Regions from separate parts of the Pseudonocardia nematodicida genome, predicted to be linked through region 2. Evidence: predicted binding sites of a transcription regulator. Region 2 holds the regulator's gene; each other region holds the start of a gene.

Region 1 (9,796 bases), on a different contig from region 2:
GGCCGGGTACTCACGGGCCAGCCACCGCAGGAACCACTCCCGGGTGCCGGGCCGCAGGTGCAGCGCCAGCACCGTCGCCCGCGTCGCCCCGGCCGCCGCGATCTCGGCGAGCAGCGCATCGAGGGCCTCGTCGGAGTCGGTCAGCCACGGTAGGACGGGCGCGACCATCACCCCGCACGGGAGGCCCGCGTCGGTGATCCGGCGGACCAGGTCCAGCCGGGCCCGCGGGCTCGGCGTGCCCGGTTCCAGCCCGGCCTGCAGGTCCCGGTCCAGCAGCGCGATCGAGACGCCGGTGCCCACGGTGACATCGGCCGCGGCCGCGCTCAGCTCCGGCAGGTCCCGGGTCAGGACAGTGCCCTTGGTCAGGATCGAGAACGGCGTCCCGGACCGGGCGAGCGCGGAGATCACGCCGGGCATCAGCCGGTACCGCCCCTCCGCCCGCTGGTACGGGTCGGTGTTGGTGCCCATCGCGACGTGCTCGCGGGCCCACGACGGCTTCGCGAGCTCACGCTCCAGCACCCGCGCGACGTTCACCTTCACCACGATCTGGGAGTCGAAGTCGGTCCCCGCGTCCAGGTCGAGGTAGGTGTGGGTGTTGCGGGCGAAGCAGTTGTGACTGACCACCCCGGCGGCGACGAAGTCCCCGGTGCCGGTGGTGATGTCGAACATCGGCACGATCTCGCCGGTGTCGGCGACCGACACCACCCGCGGCTCTCCCCGCGGCCCCGGCTCGACGAGCGCGCCGCCGACATCGCGCACCCGCGCTACCGCCGGGTCCGCGAGCGCGACCAGGCGGAGCTGCTCGGCGACCCCGCCGAGCAGCCGCAGCACCCGCACCCCCGGCCGCCCGGACGGTTCGGTCGCGACCCGGAACCCGAGCCGGCGCAGCGCGTCGACACCGGCGCGGGCCAGCGCCTCGTCGCCCGGGACGATCCGCAACACCCCGGCGGTGACCTCGCCGCAGCCGTCGAGCAGGCCACCGAGGAACCCGGCCGACCAGCCGGCGCCGGGCCGGGCGGGCCAGGCGGTGACGCCGACGGTGCGCCCTCCCCCGCGCTCCGGGAGCGACGGACCGCCGGCCGGGACCGGCCGCACCGTCGTGAGCAGGTGGTGGGCGCGGGTCAGCGCCTCCAGCTCGACCCACGCGGACGGGAACGGCTCCGCCGTCACCCGGGCCCGCACGGCGTCGGCCCGGACCAGCCCGCAGAGGTAGCCCTCCGTCCAGCCCTCGGGACGTTCCCCGCCCGGCACCGCGTCGGCCCCGGGGCCGACGAGCGCCGTTCCCGGCCGGAGGTGCGGGCGGTCCGACGACGCGCGGCAGCGGCCCGGCCGGACGTGCGCCCAGCCGTCTCCGGTGAGGAACCGGTGCTCGGCGGAGGTGACCAGCACGGTGCCGTCGTCGAGGGTCACCCGCTGGGCGCGGCGCCGGGTCGACCAGTGCGCCAGGACCGGGGTGCGGGCGAAGCGGCGCCGGCCGCGCCGGTCCGGCACCGTTCCGATCACCTCGTCGCCCGGACGCAGGTCCGCGATCGGCCGGGACCGGCCGTCGGCCATGAGCACGGGTGTGTCCCCGCGCAGGCAGTAGGTGCAGGCGTGGGAGCAGCCTCGATACGGGTTCACCGTCCAGCCGAACGGCACGGGCGACGACGCCCCGACCCGGTTCAGCACCGAGCGCGCCTCCACCTCGTGGAAGACCGTGCCGGCGAACTCCGGGGTCCGCACCGATCGCAGCAACCCGCGCATCCCCGGCAGCGCCGCGTCGCCGCCGACCCCGTCCATCCCCACCTGCTGTCCGCTCCACCGCACCCACTGAGTCGAACACATATTCGAACAACGGGCAACCGGTCGGCGCCCGGCGGTGTCGTCCGGGCGAGCACCGGTCGGGCCGGCGCGGGGCGCTTGCGAGGATGGGGCCGTGCAGCCCCACGACCCCCGTCACGGTCCGCCCGGCGGCCGTGACGGACGGTCCGGCCGGGGCGAGCCCACATCCGAGCCCGGCACCGGACGCCGCCGTGCCGTACGCCCGCCCGAGACCGGTCCGTACGCACGCCCCGCGACCGGGCACACCGGTGGGCACCGCCCGCCGGACGTCCGGCGTGGTCCAGGGGATGACCCGGTCCCGGAACGTGGCTCCGACCGGGAATACGAACGCGGCGGGTACGAGCGGGACGGATACGACCCGTACGACCACGACCGGCGGGAGTACGACCGGCACGGCCACGAACCGGGCGGCTACGACTCGCACGGCTACGAACGGACCGGTCACGAACCCGACGCGTACGATGAGCCGTACGACCGGCACGGTCACGACGGGCACCGGCCCGGACGAGAGCCGTACCCGGCCGGGGCCCGTCGACGCGGTCCCGGCCGCCGGACCGGCCCCCCGCACCCCCGGGAACCGTGGCCGGACGCCGACCGGGCCACCCCCTCGACCGCGGGTGTGCGGGACACCGGCGCGATCCCCGTCGGCGCCGGTACCGACCATCCGGACGGTGCGGACACCGGACGCCGGGCCACCCGTACCCGCGCGTCCCGCCGGTCCGGGCCCCCTCCCCCGCCCGCCGACGACGCCGCAGCGACCGGGCACGGCCACGGGCACGGACACGGACACGGCCCCGCCACCCCGGCCGGCCGGCGGATCCGCACCCTGCTGATCGCGCTGCTCGTACCGTGCGCGCTCGCGACGCTCGCCGGCGTCGTACTGCTCTGGCCCGGCGAGCTCCCGGTATCGGAGCTCCCGCGGACCGAGCAGGTGCGCGCCGACGTGACGGCCGTGCAGGTCGCGGACTGTGCCCCCAACTCCGGGGACGGTGCCTGCACCGGCGTCACCGTGACCATGACCGACGGGCCGCGCGAGGGAAGGGAATTGGTCCAGCTGGTGCCGAACGAGCCGTCGAGCCCGCGGTTCGCCGTCGGCGACCCGGTGACGATGTCCTACTCCGGCGGTGACCCGGACGCGGCGAGCTCCTACCAGATCAACGACTTCCAGCGGACGCCCGCGCTGGTGTGGCTGGCCGGGGCGTTCGCGCTCGCCGTCGTGCTGCTCGGCAGGCTGCGCGGGCTCGCCGCGCTGGCCGGCCTGGTGCTGAGCTTCGTGGTGCTGCTGGGCTTCGTGCTGCCCTCGATCCTGTCCGGGCACGCGCCGCTGGCGGTCGCCGTCGTCGGCGCCTGCCTGATCATGTTCGCGGTGCTGTACCTGGCACACGGGGTCTCGGCGCGGACGTCGTGCGCGGTGCTGGGCACCCTGGCGTCGCTGGCGCTTATCGGGGTGCTCGGCTACGTCTTCACCGCGGCGACCCGGCTGACCGGGCTCGACGACACCACCGCGAACCTCATCGGCACCCTCGGCGACGCCCCGATCGACCCGCGCGGCCTGATCCTGGCCGGGCTGGTGATCGGCGCGCTCGGCGCGCTCGACGACGTCACCGTCACCCAGGCCTCGGCGGTGTGGGAGCTGGGCGCGGCGAACCCGGAGCTCGGGGCGAAGGATCTCTTCGCGGCGGGGATGCGGATCGGCCGCGACCACGTCGCGTCGGCGGTGAACACCCTGGTGCTGGCCTACGCCGGTGCCGCGCTGCCGCTGATGCTGCTGTTCACGGTCGCGGCCGGGAGCGTCGGTGACGTGCTGACCAGCCAGGACGTCGCCACCGAGATCGTCCGGACGCTGGTCGGGTCGATCGGGCTGGTGGCCTCGGTCCCGGTCACCACCGGGCTCGCCGCGCTGGTCTGCGCCCGGCGGTAGTGCTCGCGACGCACCGGCCCGATCCGGTTCCTCCTCACTTCGGGTACCGACGGCCGGACCACGAGCGGCGGGACGGAAGGTGCGCGATCTCGTGCCGCCAGGCCACGGTCAGGTTGAGACCGCCACCGAGGTCCGGGAGCTCCGCCAGGTCCGCCTCCGGAACGGGAGCCGGGGTCCCGCCGGCCGCCGCGACGGCCAGGGCCGCCCTCGCCAGCACGTCCACGCTGCGTGCGCGCAGCACGGCCTCCGCCGGCCCCGCCCCCACCGCTGTCAGTCCGTGTCCGCGAAGGACAATCACCGGCCGGCTCCCGAGCGCCTCGGCCACCTCGCGGCCGAGGTCCGGCGTCCGCACCAGCACGCTGCGCGGGTACACCGGGACGCCCCCCGCGGCGAGGTGCGCGCCCGGGATGTCGTAGGCCCCCAACAGCGGCCGGACCGGATGCCCGGCCAGATCCGCGGCGACGACCGCGAACGGGTGCGCGTGCACGACGCAGCGCACGTCCGGTCGTGCCGCGAGGATCTCGGTGTGCAGCGGCAGCTCGGCCGGCGGTGCGTAGCCGCCACCAGGATCCCCGGAGCCGTCGACCGCCACCACGCGGACGTCGGCCGGTTCGGTGTGGGCCAGTCCGCGTTCCCGGGGCCCCCGGCAGCGGATCAGCATCCGGGCCGCGTCGAGCCGCACGCTGATGTGCCCCAGGAACCCGTCGGCCAGACCCCGCGCGGCCAGCACGCGGCAGCCCAGCGCGATCTCCCGGCGCAGCCGGCGAACCCCCGCAGCGGTCACCGTCCCGCGGGCCGTCAGATGATCACGGCCTCTCGGGTCTCGGGCGCGAACAGCTCGTCGGGCTCCAGAAGGCGGCCGGTGAGGCCCTGCTCGTGGGCGTAGCGGAGGAACACCTCCAGCACCCCCCGGTTGGCCTCCAGCCCGTAGGGCCAGAAGTCCTCGCCGAGCAGCGCGCGGGTGCGGTCGAGCTCGTCGGACAGCCAGGGCACCATCGTCGGGTTCGCCGCGGCCTCGGTCATCCGGGCCTCGACGAGCTCCTTGGAACGCTCGAACGCCGTCAGCATCGACCCGGCGAGCCAGGGGTGCCGCCGGTAGAGGTCCCGGCGCAGGACCACGGTGTGCATGATCGGGAAGATGCCGGTCTCGGCCGCGTAGCGCTCCTCCTCCGCCCGCGGATCGGTGAAGAGCGTGCGCACCGATCCGGGCTGCGACGGCCGTGGTGTGCGCGGCGCGTACAGCGCGTCGATCTCGCCGTCGACCAGCATGTCGACCAGGGTCCGGTCGGCCGGGATCGGCTCCACATCGATACCGGCCGGCAGCGCGAGCGGTTGTTTCTCCACCCGCCCGGGGCTGTGCATCCCCCCGGTCCGGTACCGCACCGACCGCACCGGCAGGCCGTGCCGGTCGGCGAGGATGCCGCGGATCCAGACGACGGCCGTGAGCTGGTACTCCGGCACCCCGACCACACCACCGGCGAGCTCGGCGGGGTCGGTGACCGGGCTGTCGGTGCGGACGTAGATCCCGTGGTGTCGGAACGCCCGGGACGGGAACGCGGGCAGCGCCACCAGGTCCGGGGAGTCGGTCGCGGCGACGTGCGTGACGTAGGACGACAGCGACATCTCGGCGGCGTCGAACTCGCGGTGCCGCAGCATCCGGAAGAAGGTCTCCTCGACCGGCAGGCACAGGTAGGTCAGGTCCACCCCCACCGGCCGCACGCCACCGTCGGCGAGTGCGCGGGTCCGGTCGTAGTCCCAACAGGCCAGGGACACCGGCAGCGGGCTCACGTGATGTCCCGGACGATCTGCTGGAACGCCGGGTCGGCGTTCAGGACCTCGCGTACCGCGCCGGCCAGCTCGGCGCCCGGCATGAACCCGATCGGCCGGCGCTGTTCGGCCGAGGCCGCGACCAGGTCCGGGTTCTCCAGGGCACAGGCGAACGCCTCGCGCAGGAAGTCCAGCCGGTCCGGCGGGAGGTCCGGCGGGGCGGCGACGGTCCGGCTCAGCGCGACGAGGTCGAGCAGCGACGACAGCGTCTCCCGCTGGTCCGTCCCGGCGACCGGCAGATCCCGCGCACGGGGGACGTCGTGGAGCTGGGGGCTCTCCGAGTCACCGATCACGAGGACCGGACGTAGCTCACCGGAACGGATGCCGCCGATCGTGCTCGCCACGGGGAGCACCTGGGCGTCGGCGTCACCGCGCAGGTACGCGGTCCTGGCCTCGCCGGACCCGGCGAACCCGCTGATCACCTCGACCGGGAAGTCGAAGATCTGCTGGAGCAGGGGCGGGTTGACGTAGTCGTTCGACCCCGGTCCGGTGGAGACGAACCGGACCGGATCGACCGAGTCCCGCATCGCGTCGACGCTGTCGAACCGTCCGTCCGCCGCGACCACGACCACATTGGCCTCATCGGAGATCCTGGCCACCCAGGACAGGTCCTCGAGCCGGAAGTTGATGCCGTCGGCACCGCCCATCTGCGCGGTGACGGCCCCGACCGTGTTCACGATCTGCACCCGGGTCCCGTCCGGTGCGGCCGCCGCGGTGTTGGACGTGGCGAGGAGGCCGCCCGCGCCCGCTTCGTTGACGACCTTGACCTGTCCTCCGGTGCACGACGCCAGATACGGGGCGATGTCCCGGACGTACAGGTCGTATCCACCGCCGGGCTCGTACGGGACCACGAACTCGATCGTCCGGTCCCGGTAGAACTCGTCGGCGGGCAGTGTCGCCGGGGCGGCGCCGCAGCCGGACGCGGCGAGGACCGCGAGGCTGGTGAGCACGCCGGCGAGTGTCGTACGCAGTCTCATCCGAACAGCCCTTCCGGGAGTGCGATCTCGAACACGACGCCGAAGAGGAGCCACGTCGTGAGGCCGATCGCGACGGCGTAGAGGAGACAGGCCGGCCAGCCCGACCGGGCCTGCACGCGCAGGTAGGCCGCCGCGAAGCAGGCCGCGGTGACGGCCAGCCCGAGCACCCAGGTCGCCAGGAAGAACCCGCCCGTCCAGAGCAGGGCCGAGACCCACGACCGGCGATCGGCCTCCCGGAACACCCGGGCCGTCTCGTCGCCGGAGGACGGCCGGTCGCCGGCCGACGGGGGTCTCCCCCGGCGGCGCCCGACGAGCGCCGTGACGAGGTACAGGCCGCTCAGCGCCGCACCGGTGCCCGACACCAGCAGCGGTGTGAGCGCGGCGCGGAAGCTCCAGTCGCCCGCCAGGACGAGCGCCACGACGAAGACGACCAGCAGCGTCGCCGAGATGACGACACCGGAGCGGTCGATGCCGCGCCCTGCCGGCACGGCGTCGTCCACAGCGGCCCGGGCCTCCGCGCCGTCGCCGGATGTGCGGTCGGTGGTACTCATCGCGGACTCCCACTCGTGGTCGCGCTGCGGACGGCACGGCGACGCCGCAGCAGCGGGCGGAGCAGCGCCAGTGCCGCGATCACCCCGATGACGACGACCGTCGGCCGGGTCAGCCACTCGGCCCCGTACAGCGACACGGACAGGAACAGGTAGCGCTCGGCGATGGACCCGAGCACGACGGCCAGCAGGAACGGCACCCTCGGCCAGTTCCACCGGACGCACACCACACCGATCCCCGCGGCGCACAGCATCACCAGCACGTCGCCGAAGTTGTTGCTCGCCGTGTAGGTGCCGATGGTCAGCAGGACGAGCAGCGCCGGGACGATGTAGGTGCTCGGGACGTCGGTCAGCTTGACCAGGTGCCGCACCGTGAGCAGCGCGATCGCGACGGCGACGACGTTGGCCAGGATGACGATCCAGGCCATCGACAGCGTCACGTCCAGGTCGGTGGTGAGCATCTCCGGCCCGGGGTCGAGGCCGACCACCAGGAACGCGCTCAGCAGCACGGCCGTCGCTGCACCACCCGGGATGCCGAACGCGACCGTCGGCACCAGGGCACCGCTGTCCTTGGCGTTGTTACTGGCCCCGGCGGCGATGACGCCCTCGATCGCTCCCGTCCCGAACTCCTCCGGGCGGCGCGAGGTCTGCTGGGCGTGTCCGTAGGCCAGGAACTGGGCGACCGAGCCGCCGACACCGGGCATCATCCCGACCGCCACGCCGATCGCCCCGGAACGGATCACCAGCCACCAGTGGGCGAAGGTGTCCCGGACGCCGCTCAGCAGCGCCGACATCCCGCTGGCCCGCACCTCCTCGCCGGCCGCGACGGCGTCGGACACCGCCTTCCCGGAGCGGTTGATCGATCCCTTGGTCATCATCAGCTGGAGCAGTTCCGCGCCACCGAAGAGGCCGACCACCAGTGGCACGAGCGGGATCCCCGCCCAGAGGTACAGCTCGCCGAAGGCGTACCGGGGCACGCCCTCCTGCGCGTCGATACCGATCATCGCGACGAGCACCCCGAACAGGGCCATCAGCAAACCGCGGAGGATCTTCGCACCGGAGAGGGCGACCACGAAGGTGAGGCCGAGGATCGTCAGGGCGAAGAACTCGGCCGGTCCGAACGCCAGCACCAGTGGCCGCACGATCGGGATCACCGCGACCAGCACGATCGCCCCGAACGCGGCGCCGAGTGCCGAGGCCGACAGGACGGCGCCGAGCGCGCGGCCGGCCTCGCCGCGTTTCGTCATCGGATGGCCGTCGAGGACGGTCGCGGCCGAGGTCGCCTCCCCGGGCACCCCGAAAAGCACCGAGGTGATGTCGCCGGCGGTCGAGGTGACGGCGAGCATGCCGAGCAGGAAGGCGAACGCCTGGACCGGCTCGAGGCCGACGGCGAACGGCAGCATCAGCGCGAGGGTCACCGCCCCGCCGAGACCGGGGAGGATGCCGACCGCGAAACCGACGGCGACGCCGATCAGCATCAGGAGCAGTGTCTGTGGCTGGAGCAGCTGGGTGAGGCTGCTGAGGAGCGCTTCTCCCATGGATCCTCCGTGATCTCGCCGTCGGCTCCTCGGTGAGCCGAATGGGGTGAGCGGGACGTACCGCGGCCTCGGCCAGACCGGGGCCGGGGGCGATGCGTCGCGCAGACCCTGCCACACCGACGGCGCATTGGGCTATTGTCAGTCCAATAATTTCTTGAGTTCGACCAGCGCCCACGCCGGCAACGCGTCCGGCCGGGCCGCGCACTTCCCGCACAGCGCCGGAAGCGGTCTTGCTTCGCGCTGATTGGCATGATGTCATACCAATCGCCTCCGACCAACGAGGCTGTTCGCCCGCCGCCAGGGAGGTCTCTCGTGCCGAAGGTCCTGTTCGTCCTGCCGGACGGCACCCGCACGGTCGTGGACGCGCGGGGCGGGGACTCGGTGATGGTCACCGCGACCCAGAACGGTGTCAGCGGCATCGTCGCGGAGTGCGGCGGTAACGCCAGCTGCGCGACCTGCCACGTCTGGGTGCGCGACGACTTCGTGGCCCTGTTCGACCCGCCCGGCGACATGGAGGAGGACCTCCTGGACCTGGCCGTGTCCGAACGGCGGGCCGGGAGCAGGCTGTCCTGTCAGATCACCGTGACCGACGAGCACGACGGCCTGACGGTCGACGTCCCGCCGGAGCAGCCGTGAGCGGCACCCTCGTCATCGGCGCGGGTCACGCCGGGGTCCAGCTGGCCGTCGCACTGCGGGAGGGCGGGGACACCGCGCCGGTCACCCTCGTCGGTGGTGAGCCGCACCCGCCCTACCAGCGACCGCCGCTGTCCAAGGGGTACCTGGCCGGCGCCGTTGACGCCGACCGGCTCGCCCTGCGCGCGCCGTCGTTCTACGCCGATCGGGACATCGACCTGGTCACCGGCGAGCGGGTCACCGACCTCGCAGACGGACGGGCGGTGACCGACCGCGGCCGGGAGATCCCCTTCGGCCGTCTCGCGCTGGCCGTCGGCACCGGCGTCCGCCGGCTCGACGTCCCGGGATCCGATCTCGACGGGGTGCACCATCTGCGCGACCGCGCCGACGCCGACCGCCTGCGCGCGGGGCTCGGGAGCGCGCACCGGATCGTCGTGGTGGGCGGCGGGTTCATCGGTCTGGAGGTGGCCGCACACTGCGCCGCACAGGGGCGATCGGTCACCGTGGTCGAGGCCGCCGACCGGTTGATGG
Region 2 (9,796 bases):
GCGCTCGAGGTGATCGCGCTGACCGGGAAGCCGTTCCGCGCGACGATGCCGACCACCGGCACCCCCCGCTACGACGCCGTCCTGCTCGGTGTGGACCGCGCCGTCGACGAGCTCGACGCCCGGGTGGCGCTGCGGGTGGACCGGATGCTCGACGACGGCCTGGTCGCCGAGACCCGCTCGCTGCTGCCCGAGGGCCTCGCCGAGGGCCGCACCGCGTCGCGGGCGCTGGGCTACCGGCAGGTCCTCGAGGCCCTCGAACGGGACCCGGAGCGCCCGGACCTCGCCACGATCCGGGAGGAGACCGTCCGCGCGACCCGCCGGTTCGTCCGGCGGCAGCGGTCCTGGTTCCGCCGCGACGCCCGGATCCACTGGCTCGACGCCACCGGACCGGGCGCGGCGGAGCTGCCCGCCCGCGCCCGCGAGGTCCTCGCTCGTACGCTGGTCGAATGACCGGCGGCGTGGAGTTCACCAAGGGGCACGGGACGCAGAACGACTTCGTCGTGCTGCCCGACCCGGACGCCGCCCTGGACCTGACCCCGGAGCGGGTCGCGGCGCTGTGCGACCGGCACCGCGGCCTCGGCGCCGACGGCGTGCTGCGCGTCGTCCGCTGGGAGAAGCTCGCCGGGGCCGACGGCGTGGGGGACCCGGAGCCCGGCGTCGAGTGGTTCATGGACTACCGCAACGGCGACGGTTCGGTCGCCGAGATGTGCGGCAACGGGGTGCGGGTGTTCGCCCGCTACCTGCACGAGCGCGGCTGGGCCCCCGGCGGCGGCCCGGTCGGCACCCGGGCCGGGGTCCGCGCGGCGCGGGTCGACGGCGGGCTCGTCTCGGTCGACATGGGCCCGGTCCGGATCGGACCGGCCTCGGTCGCCACCACCGGCGGCGCCCGCTTCGACGGGATCGCGCTCGACGTCGGGAACCCGCACCTGGCCTGCGTGATCGCCGTCGACCCGGACGCCGTCGACCTGACCCGCGCACCGGCCGTCGACCCCGGGCTGTTCCCGCACGGCGTGAACGTCGAGTTCGTGACCCCGCTCGACGGGGACCGTGTGCGGATGCGGGTGCACGAGCGCGGCGTGGGGGAGACCCGGGCCTGCGGCACCGGCACGGTCGCCGCGGTCGTCGCGGCGCTGCGCGCGGCCGGTCACGACGCCGGTGACGTGCGGGTGAGCACCCCGGGTGGCGAGCTGCGGGTGACCGTCGAGGCCGGGGAGGGCGCCGCGACCGGCGCGACCGTGCTGCACGGGCCCGCCGTCCTGCTCGCCACCGGGGAGATCGACCGCGCCTGGTGGGACGCGCCGTCCTGACCGGCACGAATCTCCGCGACACGCGACCGGACGTCGTGGGACACTCGGTCCCACGATGACTGAACCCCGCACGCCGTCCACCGGTGAACTCGAACTCGAGGAGCGCTCGTCGCTCCGCCGCATCCACGGCCTGTCCACCGAGCTCACCGACATCACCGAGGTCGAGTACCGGAAGCTCCAGCTGGAGCGGGTCGTGCTCGTCGGGGTCTGGACCACCGGCACCGCCGAGCAGGCCGACGCCTCGCTCACCGAGCTCGCCCGGCTCGCCGAGACCGCCGGCTCCGAGGTGATGGACGGGCTCGTGCAGCGCCGCCAGAACCCCGACCCGGCGACCTTCATCGGCTCCGGCAAGGTCGAGGAGCTCAAGGGCGTGGTGCAGGGCACCGGCGCGGACACCGTGATCTGCGACGGCGAGCTCTCGCCCGGCCAGCTCCGGCAGCTGGAGGAGCGGCTCAAGGTCAAGGTCATCGACCGGACCGCGCTGATCCTCGACATCTTCGCCCAGCACGCCCGCTCCCGGGACGGCAAGGCCCAGGTCGAGCTGGCCCAGCTGTCCTACCTGCTGCCGCGGCTGCGCGGCTGGGGCGAGGCGCTGTCCCGGCAGGTCGGCGGCCGGGCCGCCGGCGGCGTCGGTATCGGTGGTCGTGGTCCCGGTGAGACGAAGATCGAGCTGGACCGTCGCCGGATCCGGACCCGGATGTCGAAGCTGCGCCGCGAGATCGGCGCGATGCGCCAGGTCCGGGAGACCCAGCGCGGCAACCGCAAGCGATACGAGGTGCCCTCGGTCGCCATCGTCGGCTACACCAACGCGGGCAAGTCCAGCCTGCTCAACGCCCTGACCGACGCCGGTGTGCTGGTCGAGGACGCGCTGTTCGCCACCCTCGACCCGACGACCCGCAAGGCGGAGACCCCGGACGGGCGGGCCTACACCCTCACCGACACCGTCGGTTTCGTGCGGCACCTGCCGCACCAGCTGGTGGAGGCGTTCCGGTCGACCCTGGAGGAGGCCGCGGACGCGGACCTGCTCGTGCACGTCGTGGACGGGTCCGACCCGCTGCCCGCCGACCAGGTGGCCGCCGTCCGGCAGGTGCTCGTCGAGATCGGCGAGGAGCGCGGCGACACCATGCCGCCCGAGCTGCTCGTGATCAACAAGACGGATGCGGCCGGGGACCTCGCGCTCGCCCGGCTGCGGCACGCCCAACCCGAGGCGGTGTTCGTGTCCGCGCACCGCGGGGACGGCATCGAGAAGCTCCGCGAGCGCATCGCCGAGCGGCTGCCGCGGCCCGAGTACGAGGTCGACCTGCTGCTGCCCTACACCGAGGGCGCGCTCGTGGCGCGGTTGCACGACGAGGGCGACGTCCTGGCCGAGGAGCACACGCCCGAGGGCACCCGGCTGCGCGCCCGGGTCGGGCCGGACCTCGGATCCGCGGTGCTGTCCTACGCCGTCGCCGGGGACGCGGCACGGACCGGGGGGTCCGCGGCTGATCCGGAACTCCCGGCGACGGCGGCGGGTCGCTGAGTCCTGCACGTCCGGGCGGACCGTCAGGACGCGACGCCTGGTCAGAGGGTGCGCCCGGACCTGCCGGTCGTCGGCTCGCGCGGGCCGCGGTGATCGCCGCGGTGGTGGGTGCGGTGGTCCTGTCGACGGCCGGCGCATCCCGGACCGCGTCGGCCGGCCCAACCCCCGCCGGCGGCGAGACCCTCGCCGAGCCGCAACCGGTGTGCACCGTCGACGACCCGCGCCTCGCCGAACTGTCCGGCCTGGTCACCGAGGGCCCGCCCGGCGCCTCGCCGACGCGCTACCACGCGATCGACGACGGCGGCGGGGACACCGCGCGCGCCTTCGCCCTGGACCCGGCGACCTGCGCCGTCACCGGGGAACGGAGCGCGCCGGTCGACGTCGTCGACGTGGAGGACCTCGGGATGTCGCCGGACGGCGCGCTGTGGCTGGCCGACGTCGGCGACAACACCGCCCGCCGCGACGCGGTCCGGCTGGTGGTGCTGCCCCCGGACGGACCGGCCCGGGTGCACGACCTGACCTACCCGGACGGGCCCCGGGACGCCGAGGCCCTGCTGGTCGCCGACGACGGGACCCCGCTGCTGGTGGACAAGACCGCCGGTGCGGCCGGCGTGTACCGGCCGGCCCGCCCGCTCGAGGCCGACGGGCCGGTCCCGCTCGAACGGGTCGCCGAGGTCGTGCTGCCGTACTCCGCGACCCGCGGCGGGCCGCTGGGTCCCGCCGGCGCGCGCACGATCACCGGTGGCGCCGTCGCACCGCCCGGGGCGACCGCGCGGGCCGCCGCGTTGCGCACCTACACCGATGCCTGGCTGTTCCCGCTGCCCGCCGACCGGCCGCTCACCGGCGACGTGCTGGTCGAGGCCCTGCGCGGGGCGCCGATGCCGGTGCCGTTGCCGGACGAGCCGCAAGGGGAGGCGGTCGCCCTCGACGGCGCCGGAACGCTGCACTCGGGCACCGAGGCCCGCGGGATGTCTCCGGCCGGCGTGCGCGCGGTCCCCGGTGCGGTGACCGCGGCGACCGCACCGGCGGCGCCGGTCGTCGCGCAACCCGCCGAGGTCCCGGACGTGCCACGCGCCTACCCGTCGTGGCTGCCGGCGGTCGCCGGCGCCGGTGTCCTCGGTGTGGCACTGCTGGCCGGGATCGGCGCGATGATCGTGCACGGGAGGCGGCGGAGCTGAGCCGGCGACGGCCGCCCCGTCGCCGGACCACGCTCCGGGCCGCGCCCGCCGGGATCGTTCTCGGCGGGCCCGGTCCGGAACGGCTCAGAGCCGGCGCATGACCGCCACGACCCGGCCGAGGATCGACGCCTCGTCGCCCGGGATCGGGTCGTAGGCGTCGTTGGCCGGCATCAGCCAGATGTGCCCGTCCTTGCGGCGGAACGTCTTCACGGTGGCCTCGCCGTCGATCATCGCGGCGACCACCTCACCCTGCTCCGCGACCGGCTGCTGGCGGACGACGACCCAGTCCCCGTCGGTGATCGCGGCGTCGACCATCGAGTCGCCCTTGACGTTGAGCAGGAACAACGTGCCCTCGCCGACGATCTCGCGCGGCAGCGGGAACACGTCCTGCACGGCCTGCTCGGCGAGAATCGGTCCACCGGCGGCGATGTCGCCGATCAGTGGCACGAACGCCGGTGCCGGGCGGTCCGGGCCGCCCGTCGCGTCGGTGTCGGCGCCGTCGGTGCCCGCGACCTGTTCCGGGCTGCGCACGTCCACCGCGCGGGTCCGGTTCGGGTCCCGCCGCAGCAGGCCCTTGCGCTCCAGGGTCCGCAGCTGGTGGTGCACCGACGAGGTGGACGTCAGACCGACGGCGTCGCCGATCTCGCGCACACTCGGCGGGTACCCGTAGCGGTCCACCCATTCCCGGATCACCGCCAGTACCTTCCGCTGCCGCGGGGTCAGGCCCCGCGTGTCGGCCGCGGGGTCGGGGAACTCCCGAACCTTCGCGGAACCCGGCCCGGCGGGCGTGCCGCCTCCGGACTCGTCCGCTGCCATCGCATTCGCCTCCTCGGGGTCTACCGATACGCACCCTAGCCGCCGCGACGCCGTCCGCCAAACATGCGTTCGATGTCGCCCCCTGGCGTGTCGTGGATTCCCCCGGCCGGTGGTGGTACAACATCGCACAGGCGTTCGATCGAACATGAATTCGATCGAACGCGGTGGACCGGCCACCGGGGCCGGCTCCGTGATTCAGGGAGGTGGCGTCATGGCGACGACGACGGTGCAGGCCCGGCCGGGCGGTACGACCGGAGCCCGCGAGCGCGCACCCCTCCCCGCGTCGCCGGACCGACCGAGGCGGCCGCGGCGTGCCGTGGACGGCGTGGTCCCCGCGCCGCCGCAGCGTGCGGGGCGGCCGCGTGATGTCGCGGACGGTGCGACCCCGTCGCGGCGGCCGGGTCCCGGTCGTGGCACCCGGCGACCGCTCGTGGCGCCCCGTGCGCCGGGTGCCACGTGGTGCGGCGGGATGCCGCGCGCGCGTCGGTCGCTGGGTGGTCACGGGGTGTCCGGTGGCGCGGAGCGGGTCGTCCGGGCCGTCGGGGTGGTGCTGGCCTCCGCGGCCGCGGTCGTCGGCCTGGGGCTGCTCGCCGAGAACGCCGCCCTGGCGAACGCGACTCCCGACGGGGCCGGCGTACCGGTGGTCGCCGTCCGCTGAGGGGCGTGGTGCGCCGCCGTGACCTGCGCGGACGCCGTTCTTGTCGGTGCACGGTGCTACACAGGTCGCACGTGCGTTCGACCGGCCTCGGGGAAGGGCCGGAGCGGGCGCACGGGGCACGCGGTCGGGTGTGGCCGGGTGCCGTGGACCCGGCGACGGCAGGAGGAGTCAATGCCAGAGCTCGATGTGCGGGAGACGGAGCAGGTCCGGCGGCGCCGGGAGGTGCACGCCGGTAGGGCCGGGCGTCGGCGCGTGCGGCGTCGGGTGCCGGGCGTCGTGTCCGGGGCGGTACCGGAGGTCCTGCCACGGGCCGTCCTCGACGGAGGGCCGTCGCGCCGGGGCGCCGGCCCGGTTCTCGCGGAGCCGGCCGGATGTGGTGTCGGGTCCGCGTTGCGCACCCCGCCGGGGTTGTCACTGCCGGGGTCTGCACAGCCGCGACGCGCGCTGCCGGGGTCTGCGCTGCCGGGGTTCGCGCGGCGGGGGGTGGCGCCGCCGAGTTCCGCGCCGGTCCCGCCGCGGAGTGTTCGTCCGGCCGGGCGGCGCTGCGTGGCGCCGGCGCGGCCGCGGTCGTCGGTCCGCGGTGGGCGGGGCCGGGCGGACCGTCTGCTGGCCGGCGTCGCGACCGTGTTCTGCAGCGCCGCGGTCGTGGTGCTGCTGGGCCTGCTCGGTGACGCCGCCGCCGGCTGGAACGCGGGCCCGGACGCGGTGGCGCCCCCGGCGGTCCCGGCGGTCGGCGACACGGGTGTCCGGTAGGGCTCCCCGGATCCGCGGTGGCGCGCCGGGTCTCCCTGGCGGTGCCACCGATGTGCTGAGACACCGTGGGGAGATCGGAGCCCGGTCGGTGTCCGCGCATCGGCGTGAGCGTCGGCGACACGGCGCCGGCCGACGCCACGGGGCGGCACCGGCCGGTCCGTCGTGTGTGGCGCCGGGCGTGTCGCGGTCACGTAGCGGGGTGTTCCCGGCCGCGCCGTCCGGCGCGCCCGGGTGGCGTGTTGTCGCATCGCGACGACGTCCGCCGCGGTCCGTGCCGCGCGGCGGACGGTGCGTCCGGCCCGGCCGTGCGGCCTGAGCAGGGGGGATCCCGGCGACCGTGATCGAGCGCTCCGCGAGGGTCCCGCGGAGCGGTGTGCGAGGCTTCGGTTCCCGATCGGGCGAACTGTTGCGACGCGCCGGGTCCGGGTTGGCCAACCCCTAGATGTGGGGGTTACATTGGTGTCGTTCTCCCAGTGGTTGGGGGAACGACTGGTTGCCGAGAGTCTCCGGTTCGTGACGGGAGAAGGGTGGAAGTCCTCGTGCGCTGCCCCTTCTGTCGTCACCCGGACTCGCGGGTGATCGACTCCCGGACCGCCGACGACGGGACCTGTACCCGCCGCCGCCGGTCCTGCACCTCGTGCGGGAAGCGGTTCACGACGGTCGAGGAGGCCGTCGTCGCCGTCCTGAAGCGCAGCGGGGTGACCGAACCCTTCAGCCGGCAGAAGGTCGTCGGCGGGGTGCGGAGGGCGTGTCAGGGGCGGCCGGTCGACGAGGACGACCTGCAGCAGCTCGCCCACAGGGTCGAGGAGACGGTGCGCGGTCGCGGGGCGGCGGAGATCCCCAGCCACGAGGTGGGGCTGGCGATCCTCGGTCCGCTGCGCGAGCTCGACGAGGTCGCGTACCTGCGGTTCGCGAGCGTCTATCGATCCTTCTCCTCCATCGAGGACTTCGAGAAGGAGATCGCCGACCTGCGGTCGACGGCTGCCGGGGAAGCAGCCGACGACGGGGCCGGCAACCGGGACGGCTGAGCGGGGCTCGCGCCGGTACCGGCGCGGCGGCGGGCTCACGAGGCTCGTCGTCGCACCGCTACCGGTCGGAGTGGGTGGATCGGCTCGAGGTGGAGCGGTCCGCCGGGCCCCGCCGGCCCAGCCGGGGGAGGGTCCGCGCACCCCAGCGCGCGGACGAGAAAAGTCGGATGCGGGAGGCAGTTCACATGACCGAGACCGTCGGGGGCCCGACGACAGGCGCCGCGGGCAGCAGCACGGACGGCGGCGCGGACGCGGCCGGCAAGTCCGCGCGGGGACGGGGCAAGGGCGGCGCGCGGCGTCGCGCCGGGCTCGCCGTCCAGCGCGTCTTCACGACCGAGGGCGTCCACCCGTACGAGCAGGTCGAGTGGGAGCGCCGGGACGTCGTCATGACGAACTGGCGGGACGGCACGGTCAACTTCGAGCAGCGCGGGGTGGAGTTCCCCTCGTCCTGGTCGGTCAACGCCACCAACATCGTCACCAGCAAGTACTTCCGCGGCGCCGTGGGCAGCGCGACCCGGGAGTCCAGCCTGCGGCAGCTGATCGACCGCGTGGTCGGCACCTACCGCCGGGCCGGTGTCGAGCACGGCTACTTCGCCACCGAGGCGGACGCCGAGATCTTCGACCACGAGCTGACCTGGATGCTGCTGCACCAGGTGTTCAGCTTCAACTCGCCGGTCTGGTTCAACGTCGGTACGCCCAGCCCGCAGCAGGTCAGCGCCTGCTTCATCCTCTCGGTCGACGACACCATGGAGTCGATCCTGAACTGGTACCGGGAGGAGGGTCTGATCTTCAAGGGCGGCTCCGGCGCCGGCCTGAACCTCTCCCGCATCCGGTCGTCGAAGGAGCTGCTCTCCTCCGGCGGCACCGCGTCGGGCCCGGTCTCCTTCATGCGCGGCGCCGACGCCTCCGCGGGCACCATCAAGTCCGGCGGTGCCACCCGCCGGGCCGCGAAGATGGTCGTCCTCGACGTCGACCACCCCGACATCGAGGAGTTCGTCGAGACCAAGGCCAAGGAGGAGGCCAAGGTCCGCGTGCTGCGCGACGCCGGGTTCGACATGGACCTCGGCGGCTCCGACATCACCTCGGTGCAGTACCAGAACGCGAACAACTCGGTCCGCGTCAACGACGAGTTCATGCGCGCCGTCGAGGAGGGCACCGACTTCGGTCTCCGTGCCCGGATGACCGGCGAGATCATCGATCGGACCGACGCCCGGAAGCTCTTCCGCGGCATCGCCGAGGCCGCGTGGAACTGCGCCGACCCCGGCATCCAGTACGACAGCACGATCAACGACTGGCACACCACCCCCGAGTCGGGCCGGATCACCGCGTCCAACCCGTGCTCGGAGTACATGCACCTGGACAACTCCAGCTGCAACCTGGCGTCGCTGAACCTGCTGAAGTTCCTCGACGCCGACGACCGGTTCGACGCCGAGACCTTCGCCAAGGCCGTCGAGCTGATCATCACCGCGATGGACATCTCCATCTGCTTCGCGGACTTCCCGACCGAGCCGATCGCCGACACCACCCGGCGGTTCCGCCAGCTCGGGATCGGCTACGCGAACCTGGGCGCGCTGCTGATGGCGACCGGGCACGCCTACGACTCCGAGGGCGGCCGGGCGCTGGCCGGGGCCATCACCTCGCTGATGACCGGTGCCGCGTACAAGCGCTCCGCCGAGCTCGCCGGCGTCGTCGGGGCCTACGACGGCTACGCCCGCAACGCCGAGGCGCACCAGCGGGTCATCCGCAAGCACGCCGCAGCGAACGACCAGATCCGCAGCTACCCGGCCAGCAACGCGATCCAGACGCTCGCGACGCAGACCTGGAAGCAGTGCCAGGAGATCGGCGAGGTCAACGGCTGGCGGAACGCGCAGGCGTCCGTGCTCGCCCCGACCGGCACGATCGGCCTGATGATGGACTGCGACACGACCGGCATCGAGCCGGACCTGGCGCTGGTCAAGTTCAAGAAGCTGGTCGGCGGCGGCTCCATGCAGATCGTCAACCAGTCGGTGCGCCGCGCGCTGGACAACCTCGGCTACCAGGTCGAGCAGGCCGAGGCGATCGTCGAGTACGTCTCCGAGCACGGCCACGTGATCGACGCCCCCGGCATGAAGCCCGAGCACTACGAGGTGTTCGACTGCGCCATGGGCGACCGGTCGATCGCCCCGATGGGGCACGTCCGGATGATGGCGGCCGCGCAGCCGTTCCTGTCCGGCGCGATCTCCAAGACGGTGAACATGCCCGAGCGGGCCACCGTCTCCGACGTCGAGCGGATCTACCTCGAGGGCTGGCGGCTCGGGCTCAAGGCCCTGGCGATCTACCGGGACAACTGCAAGGTCGGTCAGCCGCTGTCCGCCGGTAAGGGCGGGTCGGGCGAGAAGAAGGCCGAGGCCGAGGCGCCGACGGTGGTCGTCGAGCAGCGCCCGATCCGCAAGCGGCTGCCGAAGAAGCGCCCGAGCGAGACGGTGTCGTTCACCGTCGGCGGCGCCGAGGGCTACCTCACCGCCGGCAGCTACCCGGACGACGGCCTCGGCGAGATC
Region 3 (9,796 bases), on a different contig from region 2:
GAGCTCCTCGGAGAGCCCGGCGGCGCCGGCCGGGTCGATCTCCGGCAGGTCGCCGAGCCCCTCGAGCAGCTCGGCGAGCTCGGGCGGGTCCTCCAGCTCCTGCTCGAGCCGCTCCAGGCCCTGCGCGACGAGCAACGTGCCCAGCGTGTCGCGGAAGACCGGCCGCGCGGCGTTGTGCGTCCGGCCGGTCTCCCGGGCCCGTCGCCGTGCCTGGGCGGCGGTCTCCCGGTCGATCTCGACGGTGACGTCCTCGAGCACGATCGCGATCGGCTCCTCGGGCAGCTCCTGCCGGTCGGCGACGGCGCGGCGCAGCACGTCCACCATCGCCAGGTCGCCCTTGGTACGCGCGACCGCGTCGTCGTCCAGGGCGGTCGCGACGACACCGTGCGCCAGCCGGCCCGGCGTCGTGAACACGACCGCGGACTCGCCCAGCGCCGGCAGCACGCCGCCGACGTAGTGCACGAACCCGGCGCTCGGGCCGACGACGAGCACGCCGCTGCGGGCCAGCTTCTCGCGGTGCGAGTAGAGCAGGTAGGCGATCCGGTGCAGCGCGACCGCGGTCTTCCCGGTGCCGGGACCGCCCTCGATGACGACCGTGCCCGCCTGCGGCAGCCGGATGATCTCGTCCTGCTCGGCTTGGATCGTCGTCACGATGTCGCGCATCGTCGACCCGCGCGGCGCCCGCAGCGCGGCCAGCAGCGCCGGATCGGACGCCGTCCCGGCGTCGGCGTCGGCCAGCGCCACGCGGTCCAGGACGTCGTCGTGCAGGTCGAGGACCCGCTCGTCGGGCGCGGTGCCGCCGATCCGGAAGTGCCGCCGCCGTCGCACGCCGAGCGGGGTGACCGGGGTCGCGCAGTAGAACGGCCGGGCCGCGGGCGCCCGCCAGTCGACGAGCGCGCTCTCCGAGCTCGCCGGATCGGTGAGCCCGATCCGTCCGATGTAGCTCGTCTCTCCGCCGGCGTGGTCGAGGCGGCCGAAGCACAGCCCGGACCGCGCGGCGGTCAGCGCCGTCATCCGGTCCGCCCAGCGCTGCACGGACACGTCCCGCTCCCAGCGGGCACTGAGCTCCTCGCCCGGCGCCGCGGCCAGCGAGCCCCGGGCCTGCAGCCCGGCGGCGGCGAGCTCGTCGGCGAGCAGCGCGTGCAGCCGGCGGATCCGTGCGGTCTCCGCCGCGAGCTCGTCGGCGGGAGACGGTCTGTCGCGCAATTCCGAACCCGTGCTAAGATTAATTTGCAGAGGCGCGGATTCCCATTCTGAAGGCACCCATCAGAATAGCGCGACCGCCTTTTTTACCTCTACCCGTGTGCGAGATCCGAGAACCGGCTGTAGTGCAGCTGGTGCGCGACGGTGATCGTCGTCGTCGGGCCGTTACGGTGCTTGGCCAGGATCAGGTCCGCCTCGCCGGCGCGCGGGTCGTCGTTCTCGAACGCGTCCGGGCGGTGCAGCAGGACCACCATGTCGGCGTCCTGCTCGATGGAGCCGGACTCACGCAGGTCGGACAGCATCGGCCGCTTGTCGGTCCGCTGCTCGGGGCCACGGTTCAGCTGGCTCATCGCCACCACCGGGACCTCGAGCTCCTTGGCCAGCAGCTTGATCTGCCGGGAGAACTCCGAGACCTCCTGCTGCCGGGACTCGACCTTGCGGCCCGAGGTCATCAGCTGCAGGTAGTCGAGGATGATCAGCTTCAGGTCGTTGCGCTGCTTGAGCCGGCGCGCCTTGGCCCGGATCTCCATCAGCGTCAGGTTCGGCGAGTCGTCGATGAACAGCGGCGCCTCGGAGATCTCCGACATCCGCCGGGCCATCCGGGTCCAGTCCTCGTCGGACATCCGCCCGGCACGCATGTCGGCCAGCCGGATCCGTGCCTCCGCCGAGAGCAGACGCATCACGATCTCGGACTTGCTCATCTCCAGCGAGAAGAACGCGCTGGCCATCCCGTTCTTGATGGAACACGAGCGCGCGAAGTCCAGACCGAGGGTCGACTTGCCCAGACCCGGCCGGGCCGCGACCACGATCATCTGGCCGGGGTGCAGGCCGTTGGTGACCTGGTCGAGGTCGGCGAACCCGGTCGGCACGCCGGTGGACTGGCCGCCGCGCGAGGCGATCGCGTCGATCTCGTCCATCGTGGGCTGGAGGAGCTCCTCCAGCACCGTGTAGTCCTCGGTGGTGGTGCGCTCGGTGACCTCGTAGACCGCGGCCTGGGCCCGGTCGACGACATCGTCGACCTCGCCCCCGTCGGCCCCGTGGTAGCCGAGCTGCACGATCCGGGTGCCGGCCTCGACCAGCCGGCGCAGGATCGCCTTCTCCCCGACGATCTCGGCGTAGTACGCCGCGTTCGCCGCGGTGGGGACGGTCGCGATCAGCGTGTGCAGGTACGGCGCACCGCCGAGGCGGACCAGGTCCCCGCGCCGCTGCAGCTCCGCGGACACGGTCACCGCGTCGGCGGGCTCACCGCGGCTGTAGAGGTCCAGGATCGTCTCGTAGACGGTCTGGTGGGCGGGCCGGTAGAAGTCGTCCGGCTGCAGCACCTCGACGACGTCGGCGATCGCGTCCTTGCTCAGCAGCATGCCGCCGAGCACCGACTGCTCGGCCGTGAGGTCCTGCGGGGGCTGGCGGTCGAACGTGCCGTGCCCGCCGCTGTCACCGGAGCCGCCGCCCTGCTCGCCGTCGCGAACGGCACGCGGCCGCCCGGTGGGACGGTCGTCCGTCAGAGCCATACGCAGCGTCACCCCCGGTGAACATGTTACCGAACACGCGTTCGACGCGCGAGCGGTGCTCGCCCGTCCGCACGGATCTCCCTCTCCCAGCGGCGGCGCGCGCCGTGTCCGCCGGGACGTCCGGCACGCGGGGTGTCCCGCCGGGCCGGTCGGACCGAGGCTAGGTCGCCCGGGCAGGCACTCCTAACCCGGCTGGGGGTGGATCTGGGGATGAACTGTGCACGGAGACCGCCCGTCCCGGGACGGTGCTGTGGACAACCTGGGGAGAACAGCCGGATTTCCGCCGTATCTGCTGCTCAGAGGCGCATTCGCCGATGTGGACAACATCGGCGTGGCGTGTCGTCGCACGGCCCTCGGACGGCGTGTCGGGCCGGCTCGGAGACCGTTCGCCGTCCGGCGCATCCACAGGCCCGTCCGACGAGTACGGCGTCACTTCTCGGCGTGTCGCCTGCGTGACAACGGATCCGGTCCGTGTCCGCCATCCGGGGTGGAGTGTCCACTCCCGACCCCGGAGTCCGTCGCGACGATCTTCGCGAGCACCGTCCCGACATGCAGAAGGGCGGTGCCCGGAGCTCGTGGCTCCGGACACCGCCCTGACTACTGCGAGTGGTCACCCACCCACGGTCATGCCGGTCGCGCTCAGTTCGTGACGACCGCGATGGGCAGCTCGGTGGTGACCTCCGGGTGCAGGCGGACCTGCACCTGGTGCTTGCCGAGGGTCTTGATGTGTCCGGGGACGTCGATGGTCCGCTTGTCGAGCACCGGACCACCGGCCGCCTTGACCGCGTCGACGACGGCGGTCGGGGTGACCGAGCCGAACAGGCGACCGCTGTCGCTCGCCTTGGCCGGGACGGTCACGTTCAGGTTCTTCAGCTGCGAGTCGACCTGCTGGGCGTGGCCGAGGTCGCGGATCTCCCGCGACTTCTGCGCCCGGCGGATCTGCTCGACCTGCTTCTCGGCGCCACGGGTGGCGACGACCGCGAGCTTGCGCGGCAGCAGGTAGTTACGGCCGTAGCCGTCCTTGACCTCGACGATGTCGCCCGGGCCGCCCAGGTTGGGGACGTCGGCGTTCAGGATGAGCTTCACGTGTCTCCCCGTCCTCAGCGCGCGGTCGAGGTGTAGGGCAGCAGCGCGACCTCGCGGGAGTTCTTCACCGCGACGGCGACGTCCCGCTGGTGCTGCCGGCAGTTGCCGGTGACCCGACGGGCACGGATCTTGCCCCGGTCGGAGATGAACTTGCGCAGCAGACCGGTGTCCTTGTAGTCGATCTGCTGAGCCTTGTCCTTGCAGAACGCGCAGACCTTCTTCTTCGGCTTGCGCACGATGGCCTTGGCCATGGTGGTGCTCCTGTGTGTGAGTCGAGCGCCCCGCCGGGGCGGGGGAGTGGATCAGAAGGGGGGCTCGTCGTCGGACGCCGCGCCGCTGCCGGCGGGCGGGGCCGAACCCCAGGGGTCGTCATAGCCGCCGGAGTTGCCCCCGCCGGAACCGCCGCCCTGCTGGCCGCCGCCGCCGTCGTAGCCGCCACCGCCGCCGCCACCGAAGCCGCCGGAGCCTCCGCCCCGGCTGACCTTGTTGACCTTGGCGGTCGCGTAGCGCAGCGAGGGGCCGACCTCGTCGACCTCCATCTCGACCACGGTGCGCTTCTCGCCCTCACGGGTCTCGAAGGACCGCTGCCGGAGACGCCCCTGCACCACGACCCGCGAACCGCGGGTCAGTGACTCGGCGACGTTCTCCGCCGCCTGGCGCCAGATGTTGCAGCGCAGGAACAGCGCCTCGCCGTCCTTCCACTCGCCGGACTGGCGGTCGAAGGTGCGCGGGGTGGACGCCACGGTGAAGTTCGCGACCGCGGCGCCGGAGGGGGTGAACCGCAGCTCGGGATCCGCCGTCAGGTTGCCCACGACGGTGATCACGGTTTCGCCGGCCATGACAGCCCCTCTCAGCTCGCGACGGGCGCCGGAGTGCGGACGACGTCCTTGCGCAGCACCTTGGTGCGCAGCACGGACTCGTTCAGGCCCAGCTGGCGGTCCAGCTCGGCGACGGTGGCCGGCTCCGCGGTGATCTCGGTGACCGCGTAGATGGCCTCGCCCTGCTTCTTGATCTCGTAGGCCAGCCGGCGCTTGCCCCAGACCTCGATCTTCTCGACCGATCCGCCGTCGCTCTTCACGACGGTGAGGAACTGCTCCAGGGACGGCTGCACGGTGCGCTCGTCCAGGCTGCCGTCGAGGATGATCATGACCTCGTAGTGACGCATGAGAACCACTCACCTCCTATGGACTCGAAAACGGTCACGACCCCGACGGCCGTGACAGGAGGTTCTCAGTGCCCCCCGACAGTTCTGCGTCCGCGACCGGTGGCCGCGCACGGAACTGCAGGAGGACCGGACGAGGCTACCAACCGCGATCCGGTCGCCGACCTGCGGGTACGGCGGATCCCCAGATCGCTGGGATGGGCCGTGGCCGCGGGGCCGGTGAAGGTGATCGGGACCGACACCGACACCGAACCGGGAGCCCACGTGTCCGACGCCCCCTACTACCGCAGCCACGCCTGGATCCTGTCCGGGATCATGAACACCCCGGGGATCCTCGTCCTCCGGGACCGGCGGCTGTCGTTCGTCTCCGACGAGGGCCCGGTGTTCGACGAGCCGCTCTCCGCGGTCACCGACATCCGATTCCCCTGGTACGAGTTCACCGGCGGCTTCCGCGCAACGGTCGCGGGGACCCGGCGGCGGATCTCGCTGGTCCGGCCGAACGGGGCCGGTACCGCGACGGCCTCGATGTTCGACACCTACGTCGGGGACGCGGTCGTCGCCGCCGGCGCGGTGCACGACATCGCCGACGGGCGCCGCGCCGGCAAGGCCTGGCGCGCCCTGCTCCTGGACGGGGCCGCCCCGTCCGCGCACGCCGGATGACCCCGCTGTCCCCTCGTCGCCATCACCGGGCGCACGTCCGTGCCCCGCATCCCACCCGGAGCCGTTCCGTGCGCCTGCCGCCGACCACCCCGACCGCGACGACCCGGTTCCTGACGGTCACGCTGCTCGCCGCCGCCCTGCCGGCCGCCGCCGGCTGCGCCGCCGTCGTCCCCCGCGACCAGGTCGCGACGACGATCGCGACGCAGCTGGGGCAGCAGGGGTCACCATCGACGGCGCCGCCGTCACCTGTCCGGACGACCTCGACGCCGAGGTGGGCCGCAGCACCCGCTGCGAGTTCACCACCGGTGGTCAGCCGGTCGACGCCGTGGCGACGGTCAGCGCGGTCGAGGGCGACACCGTCGAGTTCGACATCGGCACCGAGGCGCGCCCGATCGCGGCCGGGCTCCTCGCGACGACCGTCTCCGACCAGGTCGCCGCCCCGAGCGGATCACCGGTCGAGGACACGGTGTGCGACGGCGAGCTCGCACCACGCGTCGACGCGGTCCAGACCTGCACGCTGACCATGGACGGCGAGCAGCTCGCGGCCCTGGTGACCGTGACCTCCGTCCACGGCGGGCTGGTGAACTTCTCGATCGAGCAGGCCTGACCCGCGGGCACCACCGGCACCGGGCCGCGACGGGGGCGGCCCGGTGTCGGTGGTGCTCGCTACCGTCTGCGGCATGCAGATCGGAGCGCACGTCCGGGACGCCGAGGACCCGCTGGCCGCCGCCGCGGAGGTCGGCGCCGAGGTGATCCAGCTGTTCCTGTCCGACCCGCAGGGCTGGAAGAAGCCGCCGCCGCACCCGCGCGCGGCCGAGCTCGCCGCGTCGGACGTCGCCGTCGTGGTGCACGCGCCGTACACGGCCAACGTGGCGTCGACGAACAACCGGATCCGCATCCCGTCGCGCAAGATCGTGCAGCAGCACCTGGCCGGCGCGGCCGAGGTCGGCGCGTTCGGTCTCGTCGTGCACGGCGGGCACGTCACGAAGGACGACGACCCCGCGGTCGGGATCGACAACTGGCGCAAGTTCGTCGAGCGGCAAGCCGGTGAGCACGGGTTCGACGTCCCGGTGCTGATCGAGAACACCGCCGGCGGGGACAACGCGATGGCGCGGCGGTTCGACATGCTCGGCCGGCTGTGGGACGCGGTGGGCGAGTTCGGGGTCGGGTTCTGCCTGGACACCTGCCACGCGTTCGCCGGCGGCGAGGAGCTCGCCGGGGTCGTGGAGCGGGCACGGGCGATCACCGGGCGGATCGACCTGATCCACCTCAACAACTCGCGCGACGAGTTCGACTCGGCCCGGGACCGGCACGCCAACATCGACTCCGGGACGATCCCGCCGGACGAGCTGGCCGCCGTCGTCGCCGAGGCCGGGGCGCCGGTCGTGGTGGAGACCCCGGCCGAGGGCCAGGCCCGCGACATCGCCTTCCTGCGGGAGAACGCCTAGCTGGAGGGGTCAGGCGGTACCGGCGAACCAGCCCGAGGGCGTGACCCCGGCACCGACCTGCAGCCGCGGCGCGTACTGGTCGAAGTAGACGCGCGCGGTGAGCTCGCGGCGGCTGCGCACCCCGACCTTCGCGAACACCGACTTGAGGTGGTCCTGCACGGTCCAGGCCGACAGGTGCAGCGTGCGGGCGATCTCGGCGGTGTCGGCCCCGCGCAGCACCAGCCCGACGACGTCCCGCTCCCGCGGGGTCAGCCCGAACGCGGCGGTCACCAGCGGAACGATCTCCGGCGGCCGGGCCTCCTCGATCGTCACGACGATCGAGCCGGCCGTCCCGTCCGGGCCGCTCAGCGGCGACGCGTGCGCGACCACCCACTGGCCGGACCGGGTGCGCAGCCGGGTCCGGGGCAGCCGGGCCAGGTTCCCGGCCGCGAACCGGCGGGCCGCCCCGATCAGGCCGAGCAGCGGGAAGGGCAACGCACCCCCCGGTTCCCCGCCGAGGTCCGCGAGCCGCTCGGTGACTCCGGGGCCGCCGTGCATGAGCTCCCCGTCCCGGCCGACGACCAGCACCGCGGGCCCCTCGGTCCGGTAGGTGTCGTCCGCCGACGCCGACGCCGCCCCGGCCACCAGGCCCGCCCGCATGCCCCGGCCGAACAGCCGGCCGACGTCGCCGGCGAACTCCTGCTCGGCCTGGCTGAACCCGCGGCCGTCGTCGCGGAACAGCGCGACGAAGCCCCAGTGGGCGCCGTCGGCGGGCGTGGTGAAGCGCAGCTCGTCGCCGAAGCCGTAGATCGGCGAGAAGAACTCGTCGAACCGGCGCAGCCGGCGCAGGTCACCCCCGGTCTCGGCCAGTGCGGTCGTGGTGCCGCCGGGGCGGCGGAACACGTCGAGGGAGTTGTAGAGGTCCACGACCTCGTACTCGTGGTGGGCCCACAGGTCGTCGTTCTCGTCGGTGAGGTCGGTCTTGACCACACCGGTGACCAGTTCGGTGGCCGGGTCGACGGTGGCGAGGCAGGCCGCGGAGAACGGGAGCGCGGGCCGCAGCACCTCCAGCGCGGCCAGCGAGAAGCCGCGCGCGTCCAGCCCGGCCGAGGCCAGTGCGGTCAGTCGTTCCCGGACACGGGCCGGAGCAGCGGAGGGCACCCGTCGAGTGTCGTTGCACAACGGTGCGTCAAGCATCGTCAAAACTGCTGAGCTGACGACTCCCTTCGCAGGTCAGAGACATGATCCCAGGTTTCTGGGGTGCTGCTCGCCCAGGCTCCGGGGATGGGGCGCGGGCCGCGGGGACGGCACCGTCGGCGGTGTCCGAGCCCGCGCCGTCTCCCGGGAGCCCCTGCATGACCACCGAAGCCCAGCGTGCCCTCCCCGTCGGCGATCTCGCCGCGGCCGTCGACGGACCGGTGTTCGTGCCGTCCGACGCCGGCTTCGGCGACGAGGTCACCGGGTTCAACCTCGCCCACCTGCCCACCCCGGCGGTGGTCGTCGGCGCGACCGGCGCCCAGGACGTCGCCGCGGCCGTGCGCTGGGCCGCGCGGCACGGCCTGCACGTCGCGGTCCAGGCCACCGGGCACGGCCTGACGTCCGATCTCGACGACGTCCTGCTGGTCTCGACCCGCCGGATGACCGATCTGGCCGTCGACCCGGTGGCCCGGCTCGCCCGGGCCGGCGCCGGGGTCCGCTGGCGCGCGGTGATCGACGCGGCCGCCCCGCACGGCCTGGCCCCGCTGAACGGCTCGAGCTCGGGGATCGGCGTGGTCGGCTACACCACCGGCGGCGGGCTGGGCCCGCTCGCCCGCCGGCACGGGTTCGCCGCCGACCACGTCACCCGGTTCGAGATCGTCACCGCGGACGGCCGGGTCCGCCAGGTCGACGCCGCATCCGACCCGGACCTGTTCTGGGCGGTCCGCGGCGGCCGGGAGAGCTTCGGCATCGTCACCTGGATCGAGTTCGGGCTGGTCGCCCAGCCCCGGTTCCACGGGGGCGGGATCTTCTTCCCGGGCGAGCGGGCGGACCGGTTGCTGCACGCGTGGCGGGACTGGGCACCGCGGCTGGGCGAGGACACGTCGACCTCGATCGCGCTGCTCGCCCTCCCACCGGACCCGGCGCTGCCGCCGCCGCTGCAGGGCCGGTTCGTCGTGCACCTGCGGTTCGCGCACCTCGGCGACGCGGGCGAGGGCGAGCGGCTGCTCGCCCCGATGCGGGCGATCGCGGAGCCGTTGCTCGACGGCGTCGCCGAGATGCCCTGGGCGGGGGTCGACGCCGTCCACATGGACCCGACCGCGCCGATGCCGGTCTGGGACCGCGGTGTCGGGCTCGGCTCGCTGCCCGCCGAGGCGGTGGACGCGATCCTCACCGAGGCCGGGCCGGACAGCTCGTCACCGCTGGTGCTGGTGGAGCTGCGCCTGCTCGGCGGGGCGCTCGCCCGGCCCGCCGCGGTGCCGAACGCGGTCGCCGGCCGGGACGCCGCGTTCTCGCTGTACTGCCTGGGCGTGCCGGCGGGCCCGGAGGCCGCGGTGGCCGTCCCGGCGCGGGCGACCGCCCTGATCGAGGCCGTGCGCCCGTGGACGGCCGGCGGGCTCGTCGCGCTGGCCGGTCAGGCGGGCCCGGACCCGGTCGTGGCGCTGTGGGACGACGACGACCGGGCCCTGCTGCGCGAGCTCAAGCGCCGGTACGACCCGGCGGGGGTCCTCGGCGGCCCGGTCCGGGCCTGACCCCGGGTCTGCTACTTC

The links. The regulator LexA, encoded in region 2, represses DNA repair genes until DNA is damaged. The targets are predictions, from matches to a motif close to CGAACACGTGTTCG.
Region 1: WIS52_RS05020 (intein-containing Rv2578c family radical SAM protein) is a predicted target of LexA. The motif match lies at 1,816-1,829, and genes of this name have one in related genera.
Region 3: dnaB (replicative DNA helicase) is a predicted target of LexA. The motif match lies at 2,745-2,758, and genes of this name have one in related genera.

What each region holds. Positions count from the first base shown of each region.
Region 1 covers NZ_JBEDNQ010000002.1:142,818-152,613, forward strand. Annotated here, with positions in the region: gene WIS52_RS05020 (intein-containing Rv2578c family radical SAM protein) at 1-1,806, opposite strand, end outside; gene WIS52_RS05025 (YibE/F family protein) at 2,441-3,742, shown strand; gene WIS52_RS05030 (class II aldolase/adducin family protein) at 3,777-4,526, opposite strand; gene WIS52_RS05035 (substrate-binding domain-containing protein) at 4,541-5,530, opposite strand; gene WIS52_RS05040 (Bug family tripartite tricarboxylate transporter substrate binding protein) at 5,527-6,546, opposite strand; gene WIS52_RS05045 (tripartite tricarboxylate transporter TctB family protein) at 6,543-7,097, opposite strand; gene WIS52_RS05050 (tripartite tricarboxylate transporter permease) at 7,094-8,632, opposite strand; gene WIS52_RS05055 (2Fe-2S iron-sulfur cluster-binding protein) at 8,945-9,268, shown strand; gene WIS52_RS05060 (NAD(P)/FAD-dependent oxidoreductase) at 9,265-9,796, shown strand, end outside.
Region 2 covers NZ_JBEDNQ010000012.1:201,758-211,553, reverse strand. Annotated here, with positions in the region: gene miaA (tRNA (adenosine(37)-N6)-dimethylallyltransferase MiaA) at 1-450, shown strand, start outside; gene dapF (diaminopimelate epimerase) at 447-1,307, shown strand; gene hflX (GTPase HflX) at 1,363-2,826, shown strand; gene WIS52_RS26175 (hypothetical protein) at 2,940-4,004, shown strand; gene lexA (transcriptional repressor LexA) at 4,089-4,820, opposite strand; gene WIS52_RS26165 (hypothetical protein) at 5,290-5,478, shown strand; gene WIS52_RS26160 (hypothetical protein) at 6,025-6,231, shown strand; gene nrdR (transcriptional regulator NrdR) at 6,771-7,259, shown strand; gene WIS52_RS26150 (vitamin B12-dependent ribonucleotide reductase) at 7,445-9,796, shown strand, end outside.
Region 3 covers NZ_JBEDNQ010000019.1:57,946-67,741, forward strand. Annotated here, with positions in the region: gene WIS52_RS31225 (UvrD-helicase domain-containing protein) at 1-1,206, opposite strand, end outside; gene dnaB (replicative DNA helicase) at 1,296-2,714, opposite strand; gene rplI (50S ribosomal protein L9) at 3,354-3,800, opposite strand; gene rpsR (30S ribosomal protein S18) at 3,815-4,051, opposite strand; gene WIS52_RS31245 (single-stranded DNA-binding protein) at 4,103-4,639, opposite strand; gene rpsF (30S ribosomal protein S6) at 4,651-4,965, opposite strand; gene WIS52_RS31255 (hypothetical protein) at 5,167-5,622, shown strand; gene WIS52_RS31260 (DUF4333 domain-containing protein) at 5,849-6,229, shown strand; gene WIS52_RS31265 (deoxyribonuclease IV) at 6,303-7,070, shown strand; gene WIS52_RS31270 (helix-turn-helix transcriptional regulator) at 7,080-8,210, opposite strand; gene WIS52_RS31275 (FAD-binding oxidoreductase) at 8,405-9,778, shown strand; gene WIS52_RS31280 (NUDIX hydrolase) at 9,790-9,796, opposite strand, start outside.